DNA from 4 places in the Marinobacterium sp. xm-g-48 genome. Region 1 is predicted to be linked to each of the others. Evidence: predicted binding sites of a transcription regulator. Region 1 holds the regulator's gene; each other region holds the start of a gene.
What was found. The regulator LexA, encoded in region 1, represses DNA repair genes until DNA is damaged. The targets are predictions, from matches to a motif close to TACTGTNTANNTANACAGTA.

Region 2: a site for LexA is predicted at 2,050-2,069, ahead of recN (DNA repair protein RecN). Genes of this name have one in related genera too.
Region 3: a site for LexA is predicted at 2,241-2,260, ahead of uvrD (DNA helicase II). Genes of this name have one in related genera too.
Region 4: a site for LexA is predicted at 3,055-3,074, ahead of ruvC (crossover junction endodeoxyribonuclease RuvC). Genes of this name have one in related genera too.

What each region holds. Positions count from the first base shown of each region.
Region 1 is NZ_WBYQ01000002.1:41,630-45,712, reverse strand. It holds gene dinG (ATP-dependent DNA helicase DinG) at 1-1,327, opposite strand, end outside; gene lexA (transcriptional repressor LexA) at 1,479-2,090, shown strand; gene XMG48_RS04150 (SulA-like leucine-rich domain-containing protein) at 2,102-2,506, shown strand; gene XMG48_RS04145 (thioesterase family protein) at 2,636-3,103, shown strand; gene XMG48_RS04140 (DUF6586 family protein) at 3,106-3,615, opposite strand; gene topA (type I DNA topoisomerase) at 3,615-4,083, opposite strand, start outside.
Region 2 is NZ_WBYQ01000001.1:193,269-197,351, forward strand. It holds gene XMG48_RS00970 (outer membrane protein assembly factor BamE) at 1-297, opposite strand, end outside; gene recN (DNA repair protein RecN) at 365-2,041, opposite strand; gene grpE (nucleotide exchange factor GrpE) at 2,208-2,798, shown strand; gene dnaK (molecular chaperone DnaK) at 2,904-4,083, shown strand, end outside.
Region 3 is NZ_WBYQ01000006.1:24,690-28,772, reverse strand. It holds gene XMG48_RS09565 (homoserine kinase) at 1-920, shown strand, start outside; gene XMG48_RS09560 (GAK system CofD-like protein) at 987-2,156, opposite strand; gene uvrD (DNA helicase II) at 2,288-4,083, shown strand, end outside.
Region 4 is NZ_WBYQ01000008.1:38,708-42,790, reverse strand. It holds gene XMG48_RS10815 (GNAT family N-acetyltransferase) at 1-262, opposite strand, end outside; gene XMG48_RS10810 (HIT domain-containing protein) at 316-759, shown strand; gene aspS (aspartate--tRNA ligase) at 998-2,761, shown strand; gene ruvC (crossover junction endodeoxyribonuclease RuvC) at 3,103-3,621, shown strand; gene ruvA (Holliday junction branch migration protein RuvA) at 3,667-4,083, shown strand, end outside.

The DNA of each region.
Region 1 (4,083 bases):
CCGCTTCAGACTCATGACGAACCAACCACCTTGCAACTTTATCCTCTTCATTTTCAATATCTTGCGAAAAACTTCTACACAGCCACATCATCTTCTGGACACGGCTAAACTGGGTACTTAGCGGTGGCAACCAGCGCTCCCCTACACCCTTATCGAGTGCAGACTCTTCATCTTCCATCGCCCCTTTAAGGGCATTAATAATCTTCTCTAACTGAGGATCAACCTGTGATAAAAACTGAGCCAATTCACGTGTCAGGCTAGCCAAACTGTCGGGTACCCTGCCTTGCGGGTAGCGCAACCTGCGCTCATCCACCGGGAGTGGCAAAAACTGTTCAGAGACTAGATCGTCCAGACGCTGCAAATGCCCCTGAACCACATTGAGACTGGATTGAATACGACTGATTGGATCTTGCAAAACCAATGCAGAATCCGCTTCATCCAACAGCCCTTTTAACTGACGCTCCAGGGTTTTGAAGGCCTTTTCACTCGCTTTAACTCGCATAGAGAGCGCGAAGTGGTTAGTCGCCTTATCACCCAGATGATGCGCCTCATCAAATATGTAGATTGAATCGGCCGGTTCAGGAAGAATCGCACCACCGCCTAACGCCAAGTCAGCCAGTACAAGATCGTGGTTGACCACCAAGAGATCGGTTGTCTCAATATCGGCCCTAGCACGATAAAACGGACAGGCGTTGAAATGCGCACAGCGACGATTGGTACACTGCATATGGTCTGAGGTAAGCGGCATCCAGGTCTCATCATCCAGGTTGCGCTCTAGCTCATCACGATCACCCTTCCAACGACCACTGGCAAACTCATCCAACAGGCCGCTGTACTCTTTGATCTGTTCAGGCCCCAAAACTTGGGCCAACTCATCTTCAAACAGGGCTGACTGTGAAAGATCCTGCTGATTACTAAGAAGAGACTCTAATCGGCTAACACAGAGGTAGCGCCGACGCCCTTTGGCAATTTCGTACTTAAATTCAATACCAGCGTGCTCAGCCAACTCAGGAAGATCTTTCAATAAGAGCTGTTCCTGAAGTGCAACGGTAGCAGTGGAAATGATCAGCGTTTTACCTTTAGCCTGCGCTATTGGAAGTGCGGCCAGCAGGTAAGCAATGGTTTTACCGGTGCCCGTTCCAGCCTCTACGGCGACCAGATGATTTTCACCCAGACGCTGACCCGCATCGTCCGACAAGATACCACCCAACTGCCGTGCGACCGCTGCAATCATATGCTTTTGTGCATAACGAGCCTTTAAATCGCGAGCATTTAGAAATGCGCGATAAGCTGTCTGTATGGTGGTTTGGGTCTCTTTGTTAAGCACATCGCCTCCGAATTAGTTGGCCATCATACAAAAATACTGGATATACAAACAGAAAAAACTTGACGACATTTAAAATACTGTATAAAAATACAAATACTGAATAAACAGACAGTCATTTAAATTCCAATCAGTACTGTCATAGGGGGCGTTTATGAAGCTTACAAATCGTCAAGAAGAGGTGCTTGATTGCATCCGTCGCCATATTGATGAAACAGGATTTCCACCTACACGCGTCGATATTGCTCGCGATCTAGGGTTTAAATCTGCCAATGCAGCAGAGGAGCACCTAAAGGCCTTAGCACGTAAAGGGGCCATTGAGATGATCCCTGGCACCTCTCGCGGTATCCGTATCGTCGGTGAAGAGGAGGAGCAGGAGGGCCTAGCGATCATCGGTCAGGTTGCCGCAGGTGAACCCATCCTCGCTGAACAACACATCGATGATTACTGCACCATCAGTTCAGACTTCTTTCGCCCAAGAGCAGACTACCTACTCCGTGTCCGCGGCATGAGTATGAAAGACATCGGCATTATGGATGGTGATCTCTTGGCAGTTCACCAAACACGTGAAGCACGTGAGGGTCAGATAGTCGTTGCTCGTGTCGGTGAAGATGTCACGGTAAAACGATTCCACCGCGATGGTCACATGGTCTACTTGATAGCAGAGAACGAAGAGTTCGACCCGATTAAAGTTGATCTTCGTGAAGAGCAGTTAACCATCGAAGGCTTGGGTGTTGGCGTAATTCGTCAACAGAATGACTTTTAAAGGTAATCACCATGATTGCTTACAATCAATTTGCACAGAATGATGCGGGTCTTAAACCACTGGTTTTGACTGAGCTGATTCAGCACACCTCACAGGTAAATCTGAACACCATGCTTATGCCGATGCTTGCCGCATTAAGTCAAAAAGAGAGCTGGCTAGTTATGTTAGAGCCGCCAAAATCATTAACTAAGCAGGTGCTCGCGGATGCAGGCGTCGACCTTAAAAAAGTATGGATACTTCGTCGTGATAAGCGCCATGGTTTAGACAAACTGGCTCAGCGCGCACTGCAAGCGGGAACCTGTCACACACTGATCTGCTGGCACAACGACCCTGCCGATGACGCGTTAGTCAGCCAACTGAAACGCACACAGATCGCTAGCGAAACAGAGTGTCTATTGGTACGTAAAAAAATTTAGCCTCCCCCTTTGCTGCGTTGTAGCAAAGACCCCCATAGCCGCTCTTTGAGCGGCTTTTTTATTTAGCTTGAATCAGACCCAGAACCATCATAGGCTCAATAGAGAAGCACCACTTACAAGGAGAACAGTGTGGGATCGCACAAGCCAAATCAGCAGCCGTATCAGTTAACCGACTTCCCTATCCAAACATTTGATAAGATCCGTTATGCCGATACCGATCGTCAGGGCCAGGTGAATAATGCCGCATTCAGTACCTACCTAGAGACGGGCCGTGTCGAATTTCTCTACGATCCAAAAGACCCACTCGCCAATGACAATTGCGAATTTGTCATTGCCAGTCTGCATTTGAACTTTCTAGGTGAGATCACTTGGCCAGGACGTCTGGATATTGGCACCGGTGTAACTCGCGTGGGTACCAGCTCATTTGGACTCTACCAGGTGCTATTCCAAGATGATGTCTGTGTCGCGACGGCAGAGACGACCATTGTTCAGATGGATGTGAGCAGTCGCAAATCAGCCCCTCTTGGTGATGCAACAGGACACTATCTAAATGATCATCTTTTTGTGAAGGGTGTTGAAACGAAAGGAATGAACTGAGTTTACCACTCTTGCGCGTTAGAGCGATGTCTTAGGATCATCGCTCGTAACTGCTCAAACCACCCCTGCAACTCAGTCTCCAGTTGCTCCTCAAGGCTCGATTCTTTGGCCAAATCTATAATTGCTATGTCAGATTGGCTAGCGCTCTCTTGCGAGGGAGGTAGGGGTTTATGAATAGCTTTGATGGCACTGATCAACTTAGACAACCAACTACCGGAATCCTGACAGAGCAGCTCCATCTCATCCAACTCACTGGAATGGATTCCCTGTTGCTTAAAAGCCTTGCTCAATTCAGAGGGTGTCGACTGGGTCAGCAGGACACGCTCACGTTCAGCCAACTCATTAAGATAGGCTTTATAGGCGCTGTCTAAATGAAACAGCGCAGCCTCTTGCAGGCCACGAAGCTTCATACGATTGGTCGATTCACCGGTCAACTCAGTGTTGATACCCACCAGCGCGTATTGTGCAAACGCGAGTGTTTGATTCACACGCTGGGAGTATAGGTCAGCCATTAACGCTTCTTAGCTTTGGCTGCTTCAATTTGCCACATACCATTGGTGAAGTAAGCTCTCCAACCAGTCGCCTTACCGTCAACTTCCGTCATAAGGTACTGCTCTTTGGTTTTGCGGCTGTAACGTATTTGAGCGGGGTTACCCTGCTCATCTTGCTGAGGTCCTTCCATTAAGAAGTGATATTTAGGGTCAATCGCATTTTTATGTGGAATCAACTCTTTGACCAGAGGTGCACGGGTCTCACGATTACGTGGGAATTGGCTTGCTGCCAGGAATAGACCACTGGCTCCATCACGCAGGATGTAGGTATCGTCAACCTTCTGACACTTAAGCTCCGGCATCGGAACTGGATCCATCTTAGGCGGAGCCACTTCACCATTCTTGAGCAGCTTACGTGTGTTTTTACACTCTGAGTTGGTACAACCAAAGAACTTACCGAAACGGCCCGTTTTAAGGTGCATCTCAGCG
Region 2 (4,083 bases), on a different contig from region 1:
CAAACGCACCAGCTTGTCGTTTTCAAAGTAGACGCGAAACTGACGTAGCTCGACCACTTCATCCTCTTGTACCAACTGGAAGACATAGTCCCATCGGTTCTGGTTGAAGGTATCCGTTAACAGGGGTGTTCCTAGCACATAGCGAACTTGGCTCGGCGTCATTCCAGGGCGAAGCTGATCTACCATCTCTTGTGTCACCTGGTTGCCTTGCGGAACATCCATTTTGTACACGCCTGGAAAGGTTGTACAGCCGGTCACGAGAGTAGCAAGAAAGGCAGAGATGATGAGCTTGCGCATGTTCAGGTTGTTCCTGTTACTGTTCAAAGTGGCATTAGTTTACACGCCACTGTTTGAATCGACCAGTCTATAGCGCGCTGGTCAGCATCTCTTTAGCGTGCTCAAGGGTGGTATCAGTCATCTCAAGTCCACCCAGCATTCGAGCGATCTCATTAATGCGCTGATTTTCGGTGAGTGGTGTGATTTTGGTCTCAACCGAACCGGTGTCTGCGCCTTTGCTGACAAACAGGTGTTGGGTTCCTTGTGAAGCCACCTGAGGTTGGTGTGTGACACAGAGAATCTGTGCTCGTTCACTCAAATGACGTAACAGTCGGCCAACGACTTCGGCAATGCCTCCGCCAATACCGACATCGACTTCGTCAAAAATGAGTGTCGGGGTGTCAGTCGTCTTAGCCGTTACAACTTGAATCGCAAGGCTAATTCGTGACAGTTCACCACCCGAGGCAATTTTGGCCAGCGGTTTTGCGGTTTGGCCCTGATTGGTATTGATCAGGAACTCAATCTCTTCCAAGCCCTGAGCCGTAATGTATTTAGGATCGATATCACTCAAACTGGCTGTGAAACGCGCGCTGTTCATGCCCAGCATGGCAAGTTGTTCATTCACCTCTTTATCAAGCTGTTTGGCTGCTTTGCTGCGTAGTTTGCTGAGTTGGCGAGCTTTCTCAATCAATGCGGCATTAGCCGTAGCAACCTCGGATTCGAGTTGCTCTAAGTTCTCATCGACATGAGCCAAAGAGTCGAGTTCAGTATTTAGTTGGTCTTTTAATTCCGGTAACTGCTCTGGCGCAATGCGGTGTTTCCTGGCTAGATCGTAGATGCTGGTTAAGCGATCTTCCACCTCTTGTAAGCGCTCAGGGTCCAACTCAACTCGTTGAACAAAATGGCTCAACTCGCGTTCGGCCTCTTCCACTTGAATCAGAGCAGCGTTTAGCATCTCGGCGGTCTGCTGTAGTGCAGGTGAGTCCGCTTCGATGTCGCCCAATAGGTGCAGTGCTTGGTTGAGTACCGCTGTGGCGTTGCTCTCTTCACCCTCGCTAAGAAGCATCTGGATCTGTTGGCCACTGTTAAGGATTGACCCTGCGTTGGAGAGTATCTTCTGCTCCTCTTCTAAGGCTTGCAGTTCACCTGTTTGAGGGTCTAAACGGTTGAGCTCTTCCGTTTGATAGCTCAGCAGTTGCAGTTGCGCATTCGCCTCTTCACTCATGTCTTGAAGGCGTTTCAACTCACTCTGCTTTGATTGCCACTGGGTAAAGAGTTTACGTACTTCCTGTGCTGTCTCATTGGCTTTGGCGTAGTTGTCGAGCAGGGTGCGGTGAAAATCGCGCTTTAATAGACGTTGGTGTTCGTGCTGGCCGTGTATGTCGACAAGCAGCTCACCCAGCTCTTTGACGCGGTTCAGTGGGCAGGGGTGGCCATTAATATAGCTTCGGCTGCGACCGTCGGCACTCAGTGTGCGGCGTAAAATACACTCGTTGATCTCTTCCGACTCTAGCTCATTCGCCTCTAACCAGCGTTTCGCATCGGGTAGTGCTTGTATATCGAACGCGGCGCTAATCTCAGCTCGTTTTGCCCCTTCTCGAACCGAGTCGGCTTCAGCGCGTTTGCCTAAGGCTAATCCCAGTGCATCAAGCATGATCGATTTGCCGGCACCGGTCTCACCGCTGACGACGGTCATGCCCGATTTCAGTTCTAGGTCGAGTGTTGAGACGATCGCAAAGTTTCGGATGCTGAGTAGCGTTAACATGGCTTAATACCTGTTTAGATATACAGTTACTGTATTTTTAACCAATGTTTGTGTATTAGGCAATAGAAAAGTGCAGTCTTAGGTCAAAAAAGCGCGTGGAAGGGTTGAATTTCAGATGGTCGATACCACATAGGAGACAAGATTGAATGATTCTGGAGATAACACCATGGCGAATGAAGATCAGACACACCAAGATCAGGTTGAAGAGAGTCAAGTCGACGCGACGGCTGAAGAGAATCTTGTGGAGCCTGAACTGGTTGAGACGGAAGAGCTGACCGTTGAATCCCTTCAAGAAGAGCTAGCCGCTGCGAATGCGACGATTGCTGAGCTGCAAAAACAGCTGGCAGAGCTTGAACCTCGTGCCCAAGCGGAGATCGCTAACCAGCGCCGTCGTGCTGAGGTTGAGGTGGATAAAGCGCGTAAGTTTGCTGTTGAGAAATTTGCCGAAGAACTACTGCCGGTCATCGACAGTCTAGAGCGCGCTATTGAGGCGAGCCAGGTCGAAGATGAGGTAGTTAAACCGCTTCGTGAAGGCGTTGAGATGACGCACAAAATGTTCATCGATGGCGTTGCTAAATTCAATCTAGAAGTGATCAACCCAGAGGGTGAGGCGTTCAACCCAGAGCACCATCAAGCGATGTCGATGGTTGAAGCGGAAGGTGCAGCTCCAAACTCTGTCATTGCGGTGATGCAGAAGGGCTACCTACTTAATGGTCGCTTAGTTCGTCCTGCGATGGTGATGGTCGCTAAAGGTTAAGACCTTTTTATAAACCAGACTTGATATTTGAAAGACCACACCCATATAGGGGTTAAGGTAAAACAGTTTTAAACACCCAGCGCGGTGTCATTAGGAGATTTAAACATGGGTAAAATCATCGGTATTGACCTAGGTACTACCAACTCGTGTGTAGCAGTACTTGAAGGCGATAAAACTAAAGTTATTGAGAACGCTGAAGGCGATCGTACCACTCCGTCGATCATTGCTTACTCGGCAGAAGGCGAAACTCTGGTTGGTCAGTCGGCGAAACGTCAGGCAGTTACTAACCCAGACAACACTCTATTTGCGATCAAGCGTCTAATCGGTCGTCGTTTTGAAGACGATGTTGTACAGAAAGACATCAAAATGGTGCCTTACAACATCGCTAAAGCGGACAATGGCGATGCGTGGGTTGAGGTAAAAGGCGAGAAGCTAGCACCGCCTCAGATCTCTGCAGAAGTTCTTAAGAAGATGAAGAAGACTGCTGAAGATTACCTAGGCGAATCGGTAACGGAAGCGGTTATCACGGTTCCTGCTTACTTCAACGACTCTCAGCGTCAAGCAACAAAAGATGCGGGTCGTATCGCAGGCTTAGAAGTTAAACGTATCATCAACGAGCCAACCGCTGCAGCTCTTGCGTATGGCATGGATAAAGCTGCCGGCGATCGCACGATCGCAGTGTACGACCTAGGTGGTGGTACTTTCGATATCTCGATCATCGAAATTGCAGACGTTGATGGCGAGCACCAGTTTGAAGTACTTGCAACCAACGGTGATACATTCCTAGGTGGTGAAGACTTCGACCTTGCGGTTATCAACTACCTAGCAGACGAGTTCAAGAAAGAGTCTGGCATCGATCTACATAACGATCCGCTAGCGCTACAGCGTCTAAAAGAGGCGGGTGAGAAAGCGAAAGTTGAGCTATCATCGGCACAGTCTACTGACGTTAACCTGCCATACATCACAGCGGATGCAACAGGTCCTAAGCACTTGAACGTTAAACTGTCTCGTTCGAAGCTAGAGTCACTGGTTGAAGACCTTGTTCAACGTTCACTTGAGCCATGTCGCATTGCACTACAAGATGCTGGCCTATCCGCTTCTGAGATCGACGACGTTATCCTCGTCGGTGGTCAGACTCGTATGCCAATGGTGCAGGCGAAAGTGGCTGAGTTCTTCGGTAAAGAGCCACGTAAAGACGTTAACCCAGACGAAGCGGTAGCGATGGGTGCTGCGCTTCAGGGTGCGGTACTGTCAGGTGATGTGAAAGACGTTCTTCTACTGGACG
Region 3 (4,083 bases), on a different contig from region 1:
TCGCTGATTTTGATATTGGCCAGGCCGTGGCACTTAAAGGCATTGACGGTGGTATTGAAAACACCAACTTTTTCTTAACAACAGAAAAGAGCGGCCAGCAGGCGGAGTATGTACTCACTCTCTTTGAAGAGCTTGACAGAGATGAGGCACCTTTCTTTGTTGAACTGGGCAGCTGGCTAGCGAAACGTAATGTTCCCGTCTCTTATGCCATCGAAGATCGCAATGGCATTGGTCTGAAACAGATCTCAAAAAAACCGGCCATTATTCAACCGCGATACCCCGGTGCACACCTAAAACGCGAGCTTATGACGGCCAATCATTGTGCTCAAATCGGCACAGCCCTTGCACACTACCACCAAGCCTCTAAGGATTTTTATCTAAAGCGTCAGGCACACCGTGGGGTATTTTGGTGGCGCAGAGAGAGTGAACGACTCGCGCCTTTTATCGATTCAGAGTCTCGTGATCTGCTATCCGAAGAGGTCGCTCGGTTTGATGAGCTACGCGACACCTACACCAACCTGCCGATGGGCATTACCCATGGCGATCTTTTCCATGACAACGCGCTGTTCCATGAGGATAAGCTGACGGCAATTCTGGATATCTACAATGCGGCAACCGCCTACTGGCTCTATGACCTTGCGATTGTCGCCAATGATTGGTGTCTGGATGAGAATCTGCAGATTGATCCGGTGAGAGAGCAAGCGCTGTTAAAAGCCTATTCAGCGATTCGCCCCTTTAGTGCAGAAGAGCATGAGGTTTGGCCGCAGCTGACTCGTACCGCCGCGATGCGTTTTTGGCTATCACGCCTTGAGCCTTGGGTTGATGCCCAGCAAGGCAACGGCAGCGATAAGACACTGAAAGACCCTGATGAGTTTAAACAGGTGCTGATGCACCGAATTAAATCGCCGAGTCAGCTGTAGGAACGAATTTCTACATTTAAGAGAGTGGTGTCAGACCGAAGGTCATATATGGTCTGACCCATCTATCTATGCCAGTGATAATAAAGCTTCCGCCAACTTAATCTCGTCGTAGCGATCTGTGCGTTCAGGATTAGCCAGATCAACATCCAAAAGCTGAATGCCACGCTTACCAAGCCAGTTTAGAAACTCTGCATCAATGCCACTCAACAGTGTGGAATCGGTCAGCAGAATATCGATACAGCGCTCCGATCCACCTTGAAAACCACCGCCTGCATCTCGAGCAACAAATCGTTCCAACTGCTCAACCTGCTCCTGCAAGGTCATACCAAACTGCTCAGGATCCATACCTAAATTTGGGACATACACTTTGCTGGCAGGGTTATCCATGATCGCTTTACCCACCCCTTTGGGGAGTAGGTTAGCCAGAATACTGCTATAGAAACTACCGGGCGGGAAGACGACCAGATCTGCTGAATTGATCCAACCTCTCTCTTGATCAGCCAAATGCGATTCCGTGCCCTGCGGCAAATGCAGATCAAGTAAGGCGATACGCTCATTTAATGGCTGGGACTCTTTTCCTGTCATCCGATGCTGCCCGATGATCTCTCGCCCACTCTCTGTCGTCACTTTCAGTTCACCGCACTCGTCCGTAACAGTGCGTACTTGGCCTCTAACATGAACCAGACGACTAAACAGCAGAGCAATAGGATCTAATGATCGATTATGGCTCAGGTAGCCCCCCGCCAATATCAGATTACCAATACTGGCTCGCCTGAAGTCAAAATCCTTGGGGGCTGACTCAAGAAAGTAGTTTAAAAAATCACAAATAATGCTCTGAACTGGCTCGGGAATGGACTGAACGCGCCTGTCGTTGCGTTGTTGCATCGCCTCGACCCTTGCACGTAATAACGACTGTGATTCATCGGTCGGCAGGCGGTACGCAAACAGCTCGGTCACTTCAGGGTGACCGTCGAGTGAAGCGTCAGCTAACGCCATCATGCGGGAGCGCAAATCGCCAACAGCAGGCATATCAAATGCTTTTCGCAACACAGCGGAGCTGCCGCCAGAGTCAAAGGGGGTCACTAAATGAATAGAATTATGAGTGTATCGTTTGAGTATCTGCGAAAAGCCATTCAACGCAGTGCCACCGCTGAAAAAGAGCAGCCTCGGCCCGGTAACAGGGTTGGCTTGATACTCAGCCAAACGGGCAGTCGTATGGTCAGCAGATAAGGGCATTCACTACTCAATGAAGGTGGATATGTCATCCCAGTGTAAGTTTGCTGCGTAGGAATGCCAAGACTCCCATAATAATTATGCGTATACTGTACGCCCATTCAGTAATTTCTCTTTTTGAGCAGTGCGGCACTATGGATGTAACTCACATTATCGACTCCCTCAACGATGCGCAGCGTGAAGCGGTTACCGCGGATATTAGCAACCTTCTGGTGCTGGCCGGTGCAGGATCAGGCAAGACGCGTGTCTTGGTTCACCGAATCGCTTGGTTGATAGAAGCCGAGCAGATTTCACCCTATTCGATATTGGCGGTTACCTTTACTAATAAAGCGGCTAAAGAGATGCGTGGACGTATCGAGAGCCTGCTCAACGTCAATGTGCATGGCATGTGGGTCGGTACTTTCCACGGCTTGGCGCACCGACTGCTTCGCTCGCACTGGCAAGAGGCCGGGCTGCGTGAGAACTTCCAGATCATGGACTCCGATGACCAGTTACGTTTGGTTAAACGCATCTCTAAGGAGATGGGATTAGACGATTCACGCTGGCCGCCGAAACAGATTCAGTGGTACATCAATGCACAGAAAGATGAAGGGCTACGCAGTAAACATCTAGAGCGCACCGGTGACCTGGTACAAGACACCTTAATACGTGTCTATGAGGCGTATGAACAAGCCTGTGATCGCGGCGGCATGATCGATTTTGGTGAACTCCTGCTGCGCTGCCTTGAACTGCTGCGTGATAAGAACCCACAACTGCTGCAGCACTACAAAGAGCGCTTCCGTTACGTCTTAGTAGACGAGTTCCAAGACACCAACGCCATTCAGTACGCTTGGTTGCGCCTGCTCTGTCAGGGTGAACACAAACTGATGGCCGTGGGCGATGACGATCAGTCGATTTACGGCTGGCGTGGCGCACGTATTGAGAACATTCAAAACCTTGAGGCACACTTTGGTGGGCTTAAGACCATCAAGTTAGAGCAGAACTACCGCTCGACAGACAACATTCTGTCTGCGGCCAATGCCGTCATTCGCAACAACTTTGGACGACTGGGTAAGGAGCTGTGGACCGAGGGCAATCAAGGCGATCCTATCAGCCTCTACGCAGCCTTTAATGAACAGGATGAAGCGCGATTCATTGTCGATCGCATCGCACAGTGGGTATCGGATGGTAATCGTCGTGACGAGAGCGCCATTCTCTACCGTTCCAACGCACAATCCCGTGTGCTTGAGGAGATGCTGATCCGTGCCGCAATTCCCTATCGCATCTATGGCGGCCAACGATTCTATGAGCGTTTAGAGATTAAAAATGCCCTCGCCTACCTGCGCCTAATAGCCAACCGCGATGACGATACGGCGATGGAGCGCGTCATTAACGTGCCAACCCGAGGCATCGGCACCCGCACCATTGAAGAGGTACGCGATTACGCGCGAAGCCAAGGCATATCAATGTGGCGAGCCTCGAACGAGATTATCGAGCATAAGAAACTACCTGCACGTGCCGGCAATGCACTGCAGGCCTTCTTAGATCTGGTCAATCAGTTGACGGTTGATACAGAAGAGGCATCCCTGCAGGAGCGGACAGAACATACCATTCGCTTCTCTGGACTGATTGCTCACCATGAAAAAGAGAAAGGTGAAAAAGCTCAATCACGCATCGAAAACTTAGAAGAGCTAGTGACCGCAGCGCGCCAGTTTGAGCAGCAGTGGTCCCAGGAGGAGAACCCTGAGTTCCCTTCCGTGCTGGCAGCCTTTCTTGATCAAGCTGCACTGGATGCCGGTGAATCACAGGCGGATCCCAATACCGACAGCGTTCAACTGATGACACTGCACTCAGCGAAAGGCTTGGAGTTCCCGCTGGTCTTCCTATGCGGTATGGAAGAAGGCTTGTTCCCACACAGCATGTCGGCAGAAGAGCCCGGACGTTTAGAAGA
Region 4 (4,083 bases), on a different contig from region 1:
GGAAAGCGTTTGCCCAACTCTGATCAAAAACATACTCACCCCAAGAGTGGTATTTAATATAGAGAGGGAGATAGATAATCGTCTCACCCTCCTCAATTAATTCTAAGTGACAGGGTTGCCAACCCTGTTCCGTCGAAACAGACCCTGAATGTTCCATCGCGGCCAAGAATTCATGACGCAGAAAGGGATAGTCGGAATCCTTAAGTTCATTCCAACGATGCTTATCAATACTATTAATGGATTGATGAGTCCTAATTTCCATCTGCTTGGTCTATATTTAAGAAAAGGTTAGGTCGTTACGAGGAGTATATAGAAATGGATGAACTAGAACTCGAATTTCAGTTAGATGCTCAACTTGCTGCGGATACGATTAAGTTGGGTGATTTCCCGCTCTCTTCGGTTTTGCTGATGAATGATAGCCAATATCCTTGGCTGATTCTTGTACCTCGTCGTGCGGGTATGACAGAGATCTACCATCTCAGTGCAGAGGATCAACAGCAGATGCTGCTGGAGACCAGTGCACTGGCTCAAGCGTTATCCGATATCTTCGCGGCCAAAAAGATGAATGTTGCGAATCTAGGTAACATGGTTTCCCAATTGCATATACATGTTATCGCCCGGTTAGAGAGTGATCCTGCTTGGCCAGGACCAGTCTGGGGGAAAGTGCCAGCACAGCCTTACAGCTCAGATGAGCTAGCCTCTGTCAAAGAGCGTTTGGATGCCTTGTTAACCGGTGAAGTTGAGTTTAGAGCGGTATAATCAGCGTTTGACAGGTTGAAAACCAGTTACCGCTCTTCGTAGATAGTTTGACGTCCCAAAGGTGACAGGCCTTAAGCCTGTCACCCGCTCTAGAATCCACAAGATACTCTTTGAAATACCAAAAATTGCCCTGTAATAGCCTGTTAATTCAGGTATAATTCCCGCCTTTCGGCCATAGGCCTAACCATTTTAGTTAATACTCGTTTCAGCGGGTTTTAGTAGATAGGACAGCAGAGTTATGCGCAGCCACTATTGCGGCGATCTTCGTGAAGAACATATTGGACAAGAAATTACCCTGGCAGGTTGGGTGCACCGTCGTCGTGACCACGGTGGCGTAATCTTCCTAGATCTTCGTGATCGTGAGGGTTTGACACAGGTTGTGTTTGATCCAGATCGCGAAGAGAGTTTCGCGTTGGCGGATAGCTGCCGAAACGAGTTCGTAGTTGAGGTTAAAGGCCTTGTTCGTGCTCGGCCAGAGGGTACTACCAACCCGGATATGCCAACGGGTGCTATCGAGGTGCTGGGTAAAGAGCTGATCATCCTGAACAAGGCTGAAACTCCTCCTTTTCAGTTGGATGAGCACCAGCAAGTGGGTGAAGATGTTCGTCTTCGTCACCGCTACGTCGATCTCCGCCGTCCAGAGATTCAAGAGAAGCTTCGTTTCCGCTCTAAAGTGACTCACCAGGTTCGTGCTTACCTTGAAGATCAAGGTTTCCTAGATATCGAAACGCCGATTCTGACTCGTGCTACACCAGAGGGTGCACGTGACTACCTAGTCCCAAGCCGTACTCATGAAGGTAGCTTCTTCGCACTGCCTCAGTCACCACAGCTGTTTAAACAACTGCTGATGGTCTCTGGCTTTGATCGCTACTACCAAATTGCTAAGTGTTTCCGTGATGAAGACCTGCGTGCTGATCGTCAGCCAGAGTTCACTCAGATCGATATCGAGACCTCATTCCTTGATGAGCACGAGGTGATGGCAATCACTGAAAATATGATCCGTGGCCTGTTCAAAGATCAATTGAACATCGATCTAGGCGAGTTCCCGCACATGCCATACTCTGAGGCGATGCAGCGTTTTGGTTCTGATAAGCCAGACCTGCGTATTCCTATGGAATTGGTTGATGTTGCAGACCTTGTCGCAACTGTCGACTTTAAAGTGTTTGCTGGCCCAGCAACGGATCCAAAAGGTCGCGTCGCGGCTCTTAAAGTACCGGGCGGTTCAGAGCTGACTCGTAAGCAGATTGATGAGTACACTAAGTTCGTATCAATCTACGGTGCGAAAGGTTTGGCGTGGATTAAAGTGAATGATCTAGCGGCTGGCGCTGAAGGCCTTCAGTCTCCAATTGTTAAGTTCTTGGGTGCAGAGATTGCGCTGCAGATTATGGAGCGCCTTGAAGCGAAAGATGGTGATCTTGTCTTCTTCGGTGCGGATAAAGCCAACATCGTTAACGAAGCCTTGGGTGCGCTGCGTATCAAAGTGGGTGAAGACCTTAACATGCTTGAGCGTGAGTGGGCGCCACTATGGGTTGTCGACTTCCCAATGTTTGAAGAGAACTCCGATGGCAGCATGACAGCGCTTCACCACCCATTCACAGCACCGAGCTGTTCACCAGAGGAGTTGATTGCTCAGCCTGAAGGTCAGCTGTCACGTGCCTACGATATGGTTCTTAACGGTTGTGAGCTTGGTGGTGGTTCGGTTCGTATCCACGATCAAGAGATGCAGAAAGCGGTCTTCAAAGTACTGGGTATCAGTGATGAAGAGGCGGACGAGAAGTTTGGCTTCCTATTGAACGCGCTTAAGTTCGGTGCGCCACCACATGCGGGTCTGGCGTTCGGTCTTGATCGCTTGATTATGTTGATGACAGGTTCTACTTCGATTCGTGAAGTGATCGCCTTCCCTAAAACTCAGTCAGCGGCTTGTCCAATGACTGAAGCACCGGGAGAAGTGAGCGCGGCTCAACTGCGTGACCTAAACATCAAGTTGCGTAAAACACCTTAATCGAGTGTTTGATTAAAAAAAACCGGCAGTAAGCCGGTTTTTTTGTGTCTCTGGAAAATGCTGAAAGACTTACAACTCGCAGATGCGAGTTGATCGCGGTTTTTCGCTGCGCTCAAATTCGCTCCTACAGTCGAGCTACGCAGAGAGATCGTTGCAAAGTCCTACTATAGGAGCGTATTGGCGCCCCGCGCCAAACCGCGATCGATTGGACTTGCTAATCGAATTTAATGCTCCGGTGACTGGCTTTAGCCTGTCAACCGCTGTCTGTTTAAGGTATTGGTCTCAATCACAACTACTGTTAGTATATACAGCATTAAAACAATCTCTACGACAGGCGACCGATGCTGATATTGGGAATCGACCCAGGTTCAAGAATTACCGGATACGGCATCATCAATGCTCAGGGTAATAAGGCTGAGTACGTTGCCAGTGGTTGTATCAAAATCGCGGATGCGACCCTTCCTGATAAGTTAAATCAAGTCTTTAGCGGTGTCTCTGAACTGATTGAGCGCTACCAGCCTCAAGAGTGTGCGATAGAGCAGGTCTTTATGTCTCGTAACGCTGACTCTGCGCTTAAGTTAGGGCAGGCACGAGGGGCCGCTATCGTAGCGGCCGTCAATCGGGGTGTAGAGGTTCATGAATATGCGGCACGCCTGGTGAAGCAGGCAGTAGCTGGAACTGGCGCTGCGGATAAGGGGCAGGTCCAGATGATGGTGCAGCGTATTTTGTCACTTCCGGGGTTGCCACAGGTCGATGCGGCTGATGGGCTGGCCATCGCACTCTGTCATGCCTATACCCGTCAAGGCTTAATAGCGACAGCGGGAACTCGTCGTTCAGTAAAAGGGCGATGGAGATTGTAAGTGCTTTCGAATAATATCAATGCGTTACTTTATTGAGGTCAGATTGTGATAGGTCGTTTAACAGGTGAATTGGTAGAGAAGTCACCTCCAGAGTTGCTGATAGATGTTTCCGGTGTCGGTTATGAATTGGAAGCATCCATGAATACCTTCTACAAATTGCCGGACGTCGGCACCTTTGTAACGCTGTATACACACTTCGTTGTGCGTGAAGATGCACAGCTTCTTTATGGATTTGCCGACAAAAACGAACGCACTCTGTTTCGAACCCTGATCAAGGTGAATGGGGTGGGGCCTAAGTTGGCGTTGACCATTCTTTCGGGTATCTCCGTCCAAGAGTTCATTCGAACGGTTCAGCATGAGGACAGTACAGCCCTGGTACGTCTGCCGGGTGTCGGTAAAAAAACCGCTGAGCGTTTAATCATCGAGATGAAGGATAAGCTGGATCGACTTGAGCTACCGACC